3 regions of the Paenibacillus sp. FSL M7-0420 genome follow, and region 2 is predicted to be linked to each of the others. Evidence: predicted binding sites of a transcription regulator. Region 2 holds the regulator's gene; each other region holds the start of a gene.
What was found. Region 2 encodes Rex, which represses fermentation and respiration genes when NADH is low (regulators of the CRP and FNR family bind a similar motif). Its sites were predicted from a motif close to TTGTGAAATATTTCACAA; they were not measured.
Positions count from the first base shown of each region.

Region 1 (3,282 bases), 2.7 Mb from region 2:
TTGGTGTCTTTTTGTTAGTTTTGATTCTATGTCTCAGCACACCTCCCTCCAAAATTCCCCGCCGCAATGTTATATTAGTTGTAGTTATAGTTGCACAAAAGACAAGGAGAACCCATGAACATTAAAGTATTAATCGTAGAGGATGACCCGATGGTGGCGAAGTTCAACCGGCATTATCTGGAGCAGGTTCCGGGCTTTGAGTATGCGGGCTGGGCGGCGACAGGGGATGAAGCGAGAACTATGCTGGAGGAGCAGCAGGTAGATCTGGTGCTGCTGGATATTTATATGCCGCGTGTCAGCGGGCTGCAGCTGCTCTCTGCGCTGCGGGAGCAGGGGAGCAAGGTGGATATCATTGTGATCTCCGCCGCCAGTGACAATGCCAGCATCCGCAAGGCGCTGCAGAACGGGGCCGTGGATTATTTGATCAAGCCGTTTGAGTTTGCCCGCTTTCAGGCGGCCTTGTCGGCGTATCGTGAGGATTATAAGCTGATGCACAAGGAGCATCTCAGCCAGGAGCAGCTTGATAAGCTGCTGCGGCATTCGCTGGGAACGGAAGAGGAGAAGTCCGCTGCCCTGCCGCTGCCCAAGGGACTTGCCGAGGGCACCCTGGAGAGCATCTGGAGCACGATTAACCGGCTGGAGAGCCCGGTGTTCTCCACGGAGGATATCAGCAGCCATGCACCCATCTCGCGGATCTCGGTCCGCAAATATCTGGCTTTTCTGACGGAGGCAGGGATTCTGGAAATGGAGCTTAGCTACGGGGCGGTAGGCAGGCCGGTGTATATGTATAAGGTGAGACCCGAAGGGCATGAACTTATCCGTAAATATCTATGAGTGTTCTCTTTAAATAAAACGGAGTCACGGTTGCCTCAAGGCTGCCCCGGGCGTTCCATGACTCCATATAGCCGTCACAGTAGCTGTGAAGGTTAATTAAGCTATTAAGCTATGCCATACATAAGCGTACGCAGCATCACTCGAAGGCCTGCTGCAGAGCCAGCGGACTGAACTCGTTAATGATTTTATAGGCTACCAGGTGCGGGTTGTTCATGTCATTGTCATAGATAATCATGTGATGCTTGCCCTTCAAAATAATGTCGAACCGCTGCTTCCGGTCGGCCTGGACAATGGTAATGTAATAGCTGTACTTGTTGTCTGTGCTCACATTGCGGGCGGATTTCATCAGGCGGACGCCGGAGAAATCATCGTAGATCTGCTTAATCGCTTCCGGCTCAGTGAGCACAACGTCCTTCTGTTCACCGGGAACAGAAGACAGGCGGGTAATTTCCAGAGCGGCGATATCTTCCAGACGGACGGTTCGGGTAACTACTCTTTTGAATGAAGTATAGCGGCTCGCGGTGTAGCTCATCAGGGAGACACCGGCTGCTGCCAGAACAGCACCGGCCAGCCAATATTTTTCGCTTTTTTCCATAGTTTCTGCTCCTCCTAGTGATACGGTTGTATAAGCTCCAATTATAAATCTATAAACACATTCAAGCAAATTCACTACCTTTATTTACTTTATCATTTCTTTAATTACTAAATATTCTTGTCAGGGCTCCTTCAGGTTATGATGATTGTGAAAATATGCACAATTACAATTGGAGGAGAACAGAATGAACAGAAAGAGATGGGGAAGCCTGCTGGGCAAGGGGCTGCTGCTGGCAAGTCTGGTGGTATTGCCTGCATGTAACAGCACCAAAGGGGAGTCTACGGACATCGTAATTATCGGCGGCGGCGGCGCGGGAATGACTGCTGCCATTGAAGCGCATAATCAGGGAGCCAAGGTGATACTAGTCGAAAAAATGCCGATGCTTGGCGGCAACACCGTCCGCGCGGAAGGCGGGTTGAATGCGGCAGGAACACCCTATCAGGCAGCGGCTGGCATCAAAGACAGTCCGGAGCTGCATTTCGAAGATACCATGAAGGGCGGCAAGAATCTCAATAACCCGGATCTGGTCAGAACGCTTACGAACGGCGCGGCGGCTTCGGTGGAGTGGCTGAAGGAGAATGGAGCCGAGCTGTCTGAGGTGGGACGCGCAGGCGGGGCAAGCGTGAACCGGATTCACCGTCCGGCAGGCGGAGAAGCGGCAGGGAATTTCATCGTAGTCGCGCTGAAGAAGAAGCTGGAGGAGTACAAAATTGATGTGCGCCTGCGGACGACTGCCGATGAGATCGTCAAGAATAAGGACGGCGTGGTTACCGGAGTGAAGGTGACGGATAAGGATGGCAAGCAGTACACGATCAGTGCGAATTCCGTTATTCTGGCGGCCGGCGGTTTTGGAGCCAATATGGACATGATCAAGGGGTACCAGCCGAAGCTGGAAGGGTTCTCCACCACTAACCATCCGGGCGCAACCGGCGATGGTACAACGATGGCAGAGAAGATCGGTGCCAAGCTGGTAGATATGAAGGAGATTCAGATTCATCCGACCACCATTCCGAATCAAGGCGTGCTGATCACAGAAGGGGTACGCGGAGACGGTGCAATTCTGGTCAATAGCGAAGGCAAGCGCTTCACGAATGAACTGCTGACCCGCGATGTTGTATCCCAGAATATTCTGGCCCAGTCCGGTAAAGTAGCTTACCTGATCTTCAATGATGAGCTGCGTGCGAACCTGAAGGCAACCGAGGTTTATTTTGGAATGGATCTGGTCAAAGAAGCGGCAACACCTGAAGAATTGGCGGCACAGATCGGTGTAGACGGCCAAGCACTGGCAGATACACTGAATACGTATAATGGCTTTGTTGCTTCCGGTAAGGATACAGAGTTTGAACGGCCGGATCTTAAGTTGTCTTTTGAAAAGGGTAAATATTACGCAATTCAGGTAACACCGGGAATCCACCATACCATGGGCGGAGTAGCGATTAACACTCAGGCTCAGGTACTGGATACCAAGGATCAGGTCATTGCCGGGCTGTATGCTGCGGGCGAAGTAACCGGCGGAGTACACGGCGCGAACCGTCTGGGCGGTAATGCTCTGGCAGACATCACTACCTTCGGGCGGATTGCAGCGGATGAAGCTGTGAAGGCACTTAAGAAATAGGAACTTTCAGAAGGAGGAATTACTCATGCACAAGTGGACAAAAACCTTGCTGTTCTCTGCCCTCGCGGCTGCAACAGTACTAACGGCGGGCTGCTCTTCATCTTCCGGCAAGTATGTGGACGGGACATATGATGGTACAGGCAAAGGGGTCAAGAGTGATATTAAAGTGGCGGTAGAGATCAAGGATGAGAAGATCGACGCTATTACCGTAGAGGAGCATAAGGAGACGCAGGCGATG
Region 1 covers NZ_JBBOCJ010000001.1:1,746,615-1,749,896, forward strand. Annotated here, with positions in the region: gene MKX51_RS07415 (response regulator) at 115-834, shown strand; gene MKX51_RS07420 (hypothetical protein) at 971-1,429, opposite strand; gene MKX51_RS07425 (flavocytochrome c) at 1,614-3,044, shown strand; gene MKX51_RS07430 (FMN-binding protein) at 3,070-3,282, shown strand, end outside.
Region 1: a site for Rex is predicted at 1,575-1,592, ahead of MKX51_RS07425 (flavocytochrome c). Genes of this name have one in related genera too.

Region 2 (3,282 bases):
CCAACGTTATGGCGGGCCAGAATCCCGATCTCTTCATCGTTCAGATGAACCCCGTGGGCAATGAGCGAAGGACGGGTGAACATCCCGAGCTTCTCCAGATGTGCGACCGGACGCAGGCCGTAGTCGGCCACATTCTGCTCCACTTCATGGCGCGTCTCGGACATATGGGTGTGCATTGGCAAGTCCAGATCATGGGCAGCCTGCACAAACTTCATGAAAAACTCTGGAGGACAGGTGTACGGTGCGTGCGGTGAGAGCATGGTCGTAATTCTGCCGTCAGCCTTGCCGTGCCAGTTACGGGCAAAAGCAATCGCCTCAGCGAGCTTGGATTGCTGTACCTCTTCCGGGCACAGCCCAATTACGCCGCGCATCAACACAGCACGAATACCGGACTGCTCGGTCACTTCCGCTACCCTGTCCATATGATCATACATATCGAGGAAGGTGGTTGTCCCGCCCTTCAGCATCTCCAGCACGGACAACGAGGTTCCCCAATATACATCATCACCAGTGAATTTCTCTTCCATCGGCCACATCTTCTCCTGCAGCCAAGACTGAAGCACCATATCGTCGCCGTATCCGCGCAGCAGTGACATTGCAGTATGACCATGGGTATTGACCAGACCAGGCATGAACAGCAGACGGCTGCCGTCTACGACCTGTGCGCCATCCTCCACTGCCGGCTCAGCTTCACCTATGTAAGTAATCAAATCATTCTCCAGGGTCATGTACCCGCTCAGAACCGGCTTGTCACTGCCCGGAACCAGGAAGTGCCCATTCTTGATTATCGTGATCTTACTGCTCATCTTCAGCCTCATCCTTTCCATCATGCAGATAATAGGCCAAGCTCTGCAGATCGGTGGTGAAATCTGCGGCATGAATCCGGATATTGGCAGGCGTCTTGAGAATAACCGGTGCAAAGTTCAGAATCGCCTCGATACCGGAATCGACAAGAATATCAGCTACGTTCTGGGCTTCGCTGTCGGGCACGGTAATAATCCCGATCCGGATGCCCTGCGAGCGGATTGTACTGCTTAGCTCCTCCATCGGCTGCACAACCAGCGAGTTGATCTGCTGGCCTACCTTCGGCGGATAGGCATCGAAGATGGCAGTAATCTTCATCGTATCCTTTAAGTAAGCGTTGTAGTTAGACAAGGCATGACCGAGATTACCGGCTCCAACCAGTGCAACATTAATTTGCTGGTCAAGCTTCAGGATATGGCGGATCTTCTCAATCAGATAAGATACATCATAGCCGATGCCTTTTCTGCCAAAATCACCGAAATAAGCCAAATCCTTACGGATCTGGGCGGGATTCAGATCAAGCTTCTGGCCCAGCTCCTGGGAAGAGACTGTGGAGATTTCACGTTTTTGGAGATCGTTCAGGAAACGCAGGTACACTGGGAGCCTGCGCACGACGGCCTCCGATATTTTATCCGATTTCATGTATTCTCCTCCTTCAAGTTGATGTAACATCACAAATTCGCTTCATGTAATGCCGATTATAGCAACCGTGCCCCGCCGCCTGCCGGAGTGGCAGGGCAGGCGGGAACGGATCTTCAGGTTAATCATGACTTATTAATAATAGCAATAGCAGATGAATTAGGAAACCCCGCCGTCATCCAGCCATTCGGCAATTCTCGGGACCATCTGCTCGGTGAGCATATGCTCCATCTTGGGACCGGGGAGCGAGTACAGGAAGTACTTTCCGTAATGCGATTCGATGACTCTGGTATCGTACACAATTACGATGCCCCGGTCCTGCGCCGTGCGGACCAGCCGCCCGAAGCCCTGCTTGAAGCGGATGACGGCCTGCGGCACGGACAGCTTCATGAACGGATTCTTCTTCTGTGCCTGAAGCAGCTCCGACTTCGCTTCTGCCAGCGGGTGATTCGGCGGCTGGAACGGCAGTCTGACAATCGCCAGGCAGGTCAATGCTTCTCCCGGGATATCCACCCCTTCCCAGAAGCTGCTGGTACCCAGCAAGACCGAAGCCGGGCTATCCTGGAAGCGGCGGATCAGCTTGCTCCGGCTGCCGCCTTCCACGCCTTGTCCCAGCACCGCGATATCCTGTGAGGCAAGTGCCTCCTTCAGCGGTTCATACACCTGGCGCAGCATCTTGTAGGAGGTGAACAGCACCAGCATCCGCCCCCGTGTTGTTACAGCTGTCTCGGCAAGGGAGTGCACGAGGGTGTCCACAAAGCGGGCATCCCCTATACTTCCCTTGACGCTCGGGAAGTCCCGGGGAATGACCAGGAGCGCCTGCTCACGATACTTGAATGGCGATGGAAGCAGTGCAGTCATCAGACGCCGCTGCTCGGCAGCCTCGCCAAGACCCAGGTTATCGATCATGAACTGGAAGGATTTATCCACGGATAAGGTGGCCGAGGTCAGGATAATGCTCTTCTTCTTATCGAAGAACAGCTCCCTAAGCTGGGTGCTGACATCTACGGGAACAGCATACATTTGCAGCGACTTACCCTTATAATTACCGCTTCCCTCCAGCCAATACACGATATTCTCATCGTTCAGGCTCATGAAGAAGCGGATCTGCTCTCTAATGGATGCCAGATCCTTGAATAACCCGCCGATATCGGTCACAAGGCTGTCTGAGGAGGATTGGCTGTCCGTGTCACGCATCTCACTGAGCATTTTGTCGCCCTTGCGGATGATATCGCTCAGACTGAGGTTCAGTGTATTCTCAAGGGCAGCCAGCTCCTCCCAATCCTTCGGCTTCTTGCCCGGCTGCAGGCGTGCCACCAGCTGGCCTGCTTCACCGGCCCCGGCATCGCTGCGCTCGGGCAGCAGGCTGAAGAGCCGGTCGCTGAGCGCATCCCAGGACTCCTTCACCGTCAGCAGATCTGGATAGATCCGGTCGATCACGCCGCTCCATTCTGAAGCCTGCTCACTGCCCGAAGACTGCAGACTCTGGCGGAGGGCAGGCAGCTGCCCGCTCCGGCTATCCTTATAGAGACGGGTGAGGGTATGGGCGAATGTGAAATATTTCATCTGCATGCCAAGATGCTTGCCGGCAATATCCTCCAGATGATGGGCTTCATCAATAACAAGATGGTCGTACGCCGGAAGAAGCTGATGCCCGGCTTTGACATCTGCGAACAGCTTGGAGTGATTGGTGACCACCACATCGGAGATCCCGGCTTCATGCTTGGCCCGGTGGTAATAGCATTTGCGGAACCAGGGACAGGCGCGTCCCAGGCAGGAGTCGGTATCACTGGCTACAGTCTCCCAGAAATCGCCGCCCCGCCCGCTTAAGTTCAGCTC
Region 2 covers NZ_JBBOCJ010000001.1:4,440,914-4,444,195, forward strand. Annotated here, with positions in the region: gene MKX51_RS19005 (amidohydrolase) at 1-806, opposite strand, end outside; gene MKX51_RS19010 (redox-sensing transcriptional repressor Rex) at 796-1,446, opposite strand; gene dinG (ATP-dependent DNA helicase DinG) at 1,603-3,282, opposite strand, start outside.

Region 3 (3,282 bases), 2.7 Mb from region 2:
GGATGAGCAGCTTACCAGCGTGGAGCGGCGTGAGGTAAGGGTCCTCTCCCAGTGTGAGCGTCTGGTCGAGGAGCTTACGGCCCTGTTCCCGGAACTGCAAGGAATCAAGGCCGAATATTCCTGGGGAGCGGTCTTCGGCTCCACCCATGACGGACTGCCTTATATGGGACCGCACCCGGAGTTCCCGCATTGCTACTTCATTGAAGGCTATGGCGGAAACGGTACGGTCTACAGCATGATTGCCGCCGAGCTGCTTGCAGATACACTGTCCGGCAAAAGCCGCCCGGAGCTGGAGCTGTTCTCGCTGACCCGTTCGGCGAAGCCTGCGCCCTCCCCGGCTATAGAGGCTTAAACGGTATAGTGCGGCAAGAGGATCAAAAAGGGATGCCTGCAACAGTCTATGACGGCTGCGGGGCATCCCTTTTACATGACAACAATATGAAATAATAGCTTATTTCGCTTTTACAAATTCAGCTGACTTGATCCCGGCCTGACGTCCGAAGATAATAATCTCGGCTACCGAGTTGCCGCCGATACGGTTCTCGCCGTGCAGCCCGCCAACCACTTCCCCAGCCGCGAACAGGCCGGTAATCGCCTTGCCCTCTTTGTTCAAGACTTCTGTGTTGGTGTTGATCACCACTCCGCCCATCGTATAGTGAATACCAGGGCCGATCTGGATGGCATAATACGGAGCACCGGACAGATCATTATCCATACCCGTAGCTCTGCCGAACTCGGCATCCGACTTACTTTTCACCGCACCGTTCCAAGTATCCACGGTGGTCTTAAGTGCAGCAGCCGGAACCTTCATCTGATCCGCCAGTGCCTCGATGGTATCTGCGGTCTTGACCACACCCATCTTGATGTATTGATCCACTGCTTTGACACGGGATTTCACTCCGGCGTCGAACACGAGATAAGCGGATTTCTCAGGAAGCGTATTAATTGAAGCTGTTACCTTGTCCCGGGTGTCCATCTCGTTGCCGAAGCGCTTGCCCTCAGCAGATACGAGAATAGCCCCTTCTCCCCGGACCGCTTCACCGATCAGGTAGGATTTCTCCTGCTGTACGGTCGGGTGAACCTGAATTTGATCCAGGTCTACGGTAGTTCCGCCGACCTTCTCGATCATGGCGATACCGTCGCCCGTGCTGCCAATCTGATTAGTGGTGACCAGGCCTTCCAGGTCCGGTCTGACTTTGGAGATCAGCTCCTTGTTGGCACCGAAACCGCCGGTGGTTACGATAACTGCTGCTGCGCTGATCGTTTTGTCGTCGGCCTGGTTGAACAGCACCTTCACGCCGTTCACCTTACCGTCCTGTACCGTAAGCTCCTTCACATCCGCATTGACGAATAGCGGAATTCCCTGCTCCTGAACATTGCGGACGAGGCCTGCTACAAGATATTGTCCCACTGCCGAGCCGTCTTCAGGACGGTGCGTACGCTTCTCCTTCATTCCGCCGGTAATCGTAATATTGTTCAAGCGGATTCCGATGGAATCGAGCCAGTCAATGGCCCCTGCGGATTGATCCACGAAGAAGTGCAGCAGCTCCTTATTGTTCGTATCATGTCCGCCCTTAAGGGTCTCTTCATAGAACAGTTCGTTGCTGTCTTCGATGCCCTGCTCCTTCTGGAACTTGGTCTGCGATGCATTCATTCCCGAGGAGGATTTCGTAGTATTGCCGCCAGCTACCGGCATCTTCTCCAGAATGACCGGGTTCATGCCGGCCGCTTTGGCTTCCAGTGCAGCAGACATTCCCGCACCGCCCGCGCCGACGATGACGATATCATATTTATCTTTTAACTGATCATACGGAGTATAGCTCGCTTCGGATGCCCCCGATACGGCCTCTGCTGTCTCTTTAGGTGCAGCCGTTGCTGCAGGCTCTGTGGTCGCGCTGTTTGTTCCCTTGCTCTCATTCTTGCTGCTGCCCGCATTGTTGTTTCCGCAGCCTGCAATCACCAGCATCACAGAGAGAATGAGGATAAGTGCCGCTGTTAATCTCTTATTCATGTGAGTTGTGCCCCCTTGTGCATATTTTCACAATTATCATAGCGTCAAAGAAGCGGTTTGTGGAACCTTCCGTAAATTATTAAAGAGTTTTGTAACTAAAGTAAGCGGGCATATGGACCTTAAATGTTCACATCCCCTCCTCCTCCTTCACCTCATAAGGCACATCCGCGATAAAATGCGCTCCCGGCCCGCAGCCGGCGGCAAGCTCAAGATGGCCCTTGAGTTTGTCCACACTTTTCTTCACCAGATATAGGCCGATCCCCCGCTGTTCACCCTTGGAGGAGTAGCCCTGAACGAAGATCTTCTCCTTCAGGCCTGCCGGAATTCCCGGACCGTTATCGCTAACCTCGCATAGCAGCCGCCCCTCTTCATATTGAAAAGCAAGCTCCACGCGCTTCACGGATTGCTCGCGGAGCTCCCCCAGCGCCTCCAGAGCATTATCCAGCAGATTGCCGGCAATCGTAATCAGCTCATGAATCACCTGCGGATCGGCCGGCTCCGGCAGATAGCTGTCCCCGGTCAACAGCAGCTCGATTCCCGCTTCGCGCGCCCGGCTCAGCTTCCCCAGCAGAAATCCGGCCATCACCGGGTCCTTGATCTGTCTCGTGATCGACCCGATCTCCTTCTGGTAGTTGGTTACCGTTCCCAGAATATATTGCTGCAGCTCATCATACAGGCCCATATGTGTCATACCCATAATCACATGCAGCTTGTTCATGAACTCATGGGCACCGGAGCGCAGCGCTTCTGCATAGACCGAGACTCCCGACAGCTTCTCCGCCAGCACAGCCAGCTCGGTCTCATCCCGGAAGGTGGCAATCGCGCCAACAATATTACCGTTAACACGGACAGGAAGGCTGTTCACCAATAGAGAGCTGTCTCCCAGCTCCAGCTCCCGGTCCTGTATTCCTTCTCCCTCAGCCAATACCCGCTCCAGACCCAGCTCCGGCCAATACTCGGCAATCTGCCGGTTCATGGCGCTCCCGCCAATCCCCGCTGCCCTCAGAAGCCGCTGCGCCTCCATATTCAGGATGGTGATCCGCGCCTCCTGATCTACGGCAATAATTCCCTCGCGCGTGGATTCCAGCATCGCACTGCGTTCCTGGAGCAGCTTGGAGATGTCCTCCGGCTCCATCCCGAACACCATCCGCTTGATCCGGGCTGCGAGGATGAATGCTCCTCCCGCTCCAAGCAAGGCTCCCGAGACCAGAATCGCAATAATCGTCCACTCATTCATCAGGACCAGCCGCTCGACCCGCTCCAGGGACAGA
Region 3 covers NZ_JBBOCJ010000001.1:1,750,718-1,753,999, reverse strand. Annotated here, with positions in the region: gene MKX51_RS07445 (NAD(P)/FAD-dependent oxidoreductase) at 1-352, shown strand, start outside; gene MKX51_RS07440 (flavocytochrome c) at 452-2,011, opposite strand; gene dcuS (DcuS/MalK family sensor histidine kinase) at 2,139-3,282, opposite strand, start outside.
Region 3: a site for Rex is predicted at 2,027-2,044, ahead of MKX51_RS07440 (flavocytochrome c). Genes of this name have one in related genera too.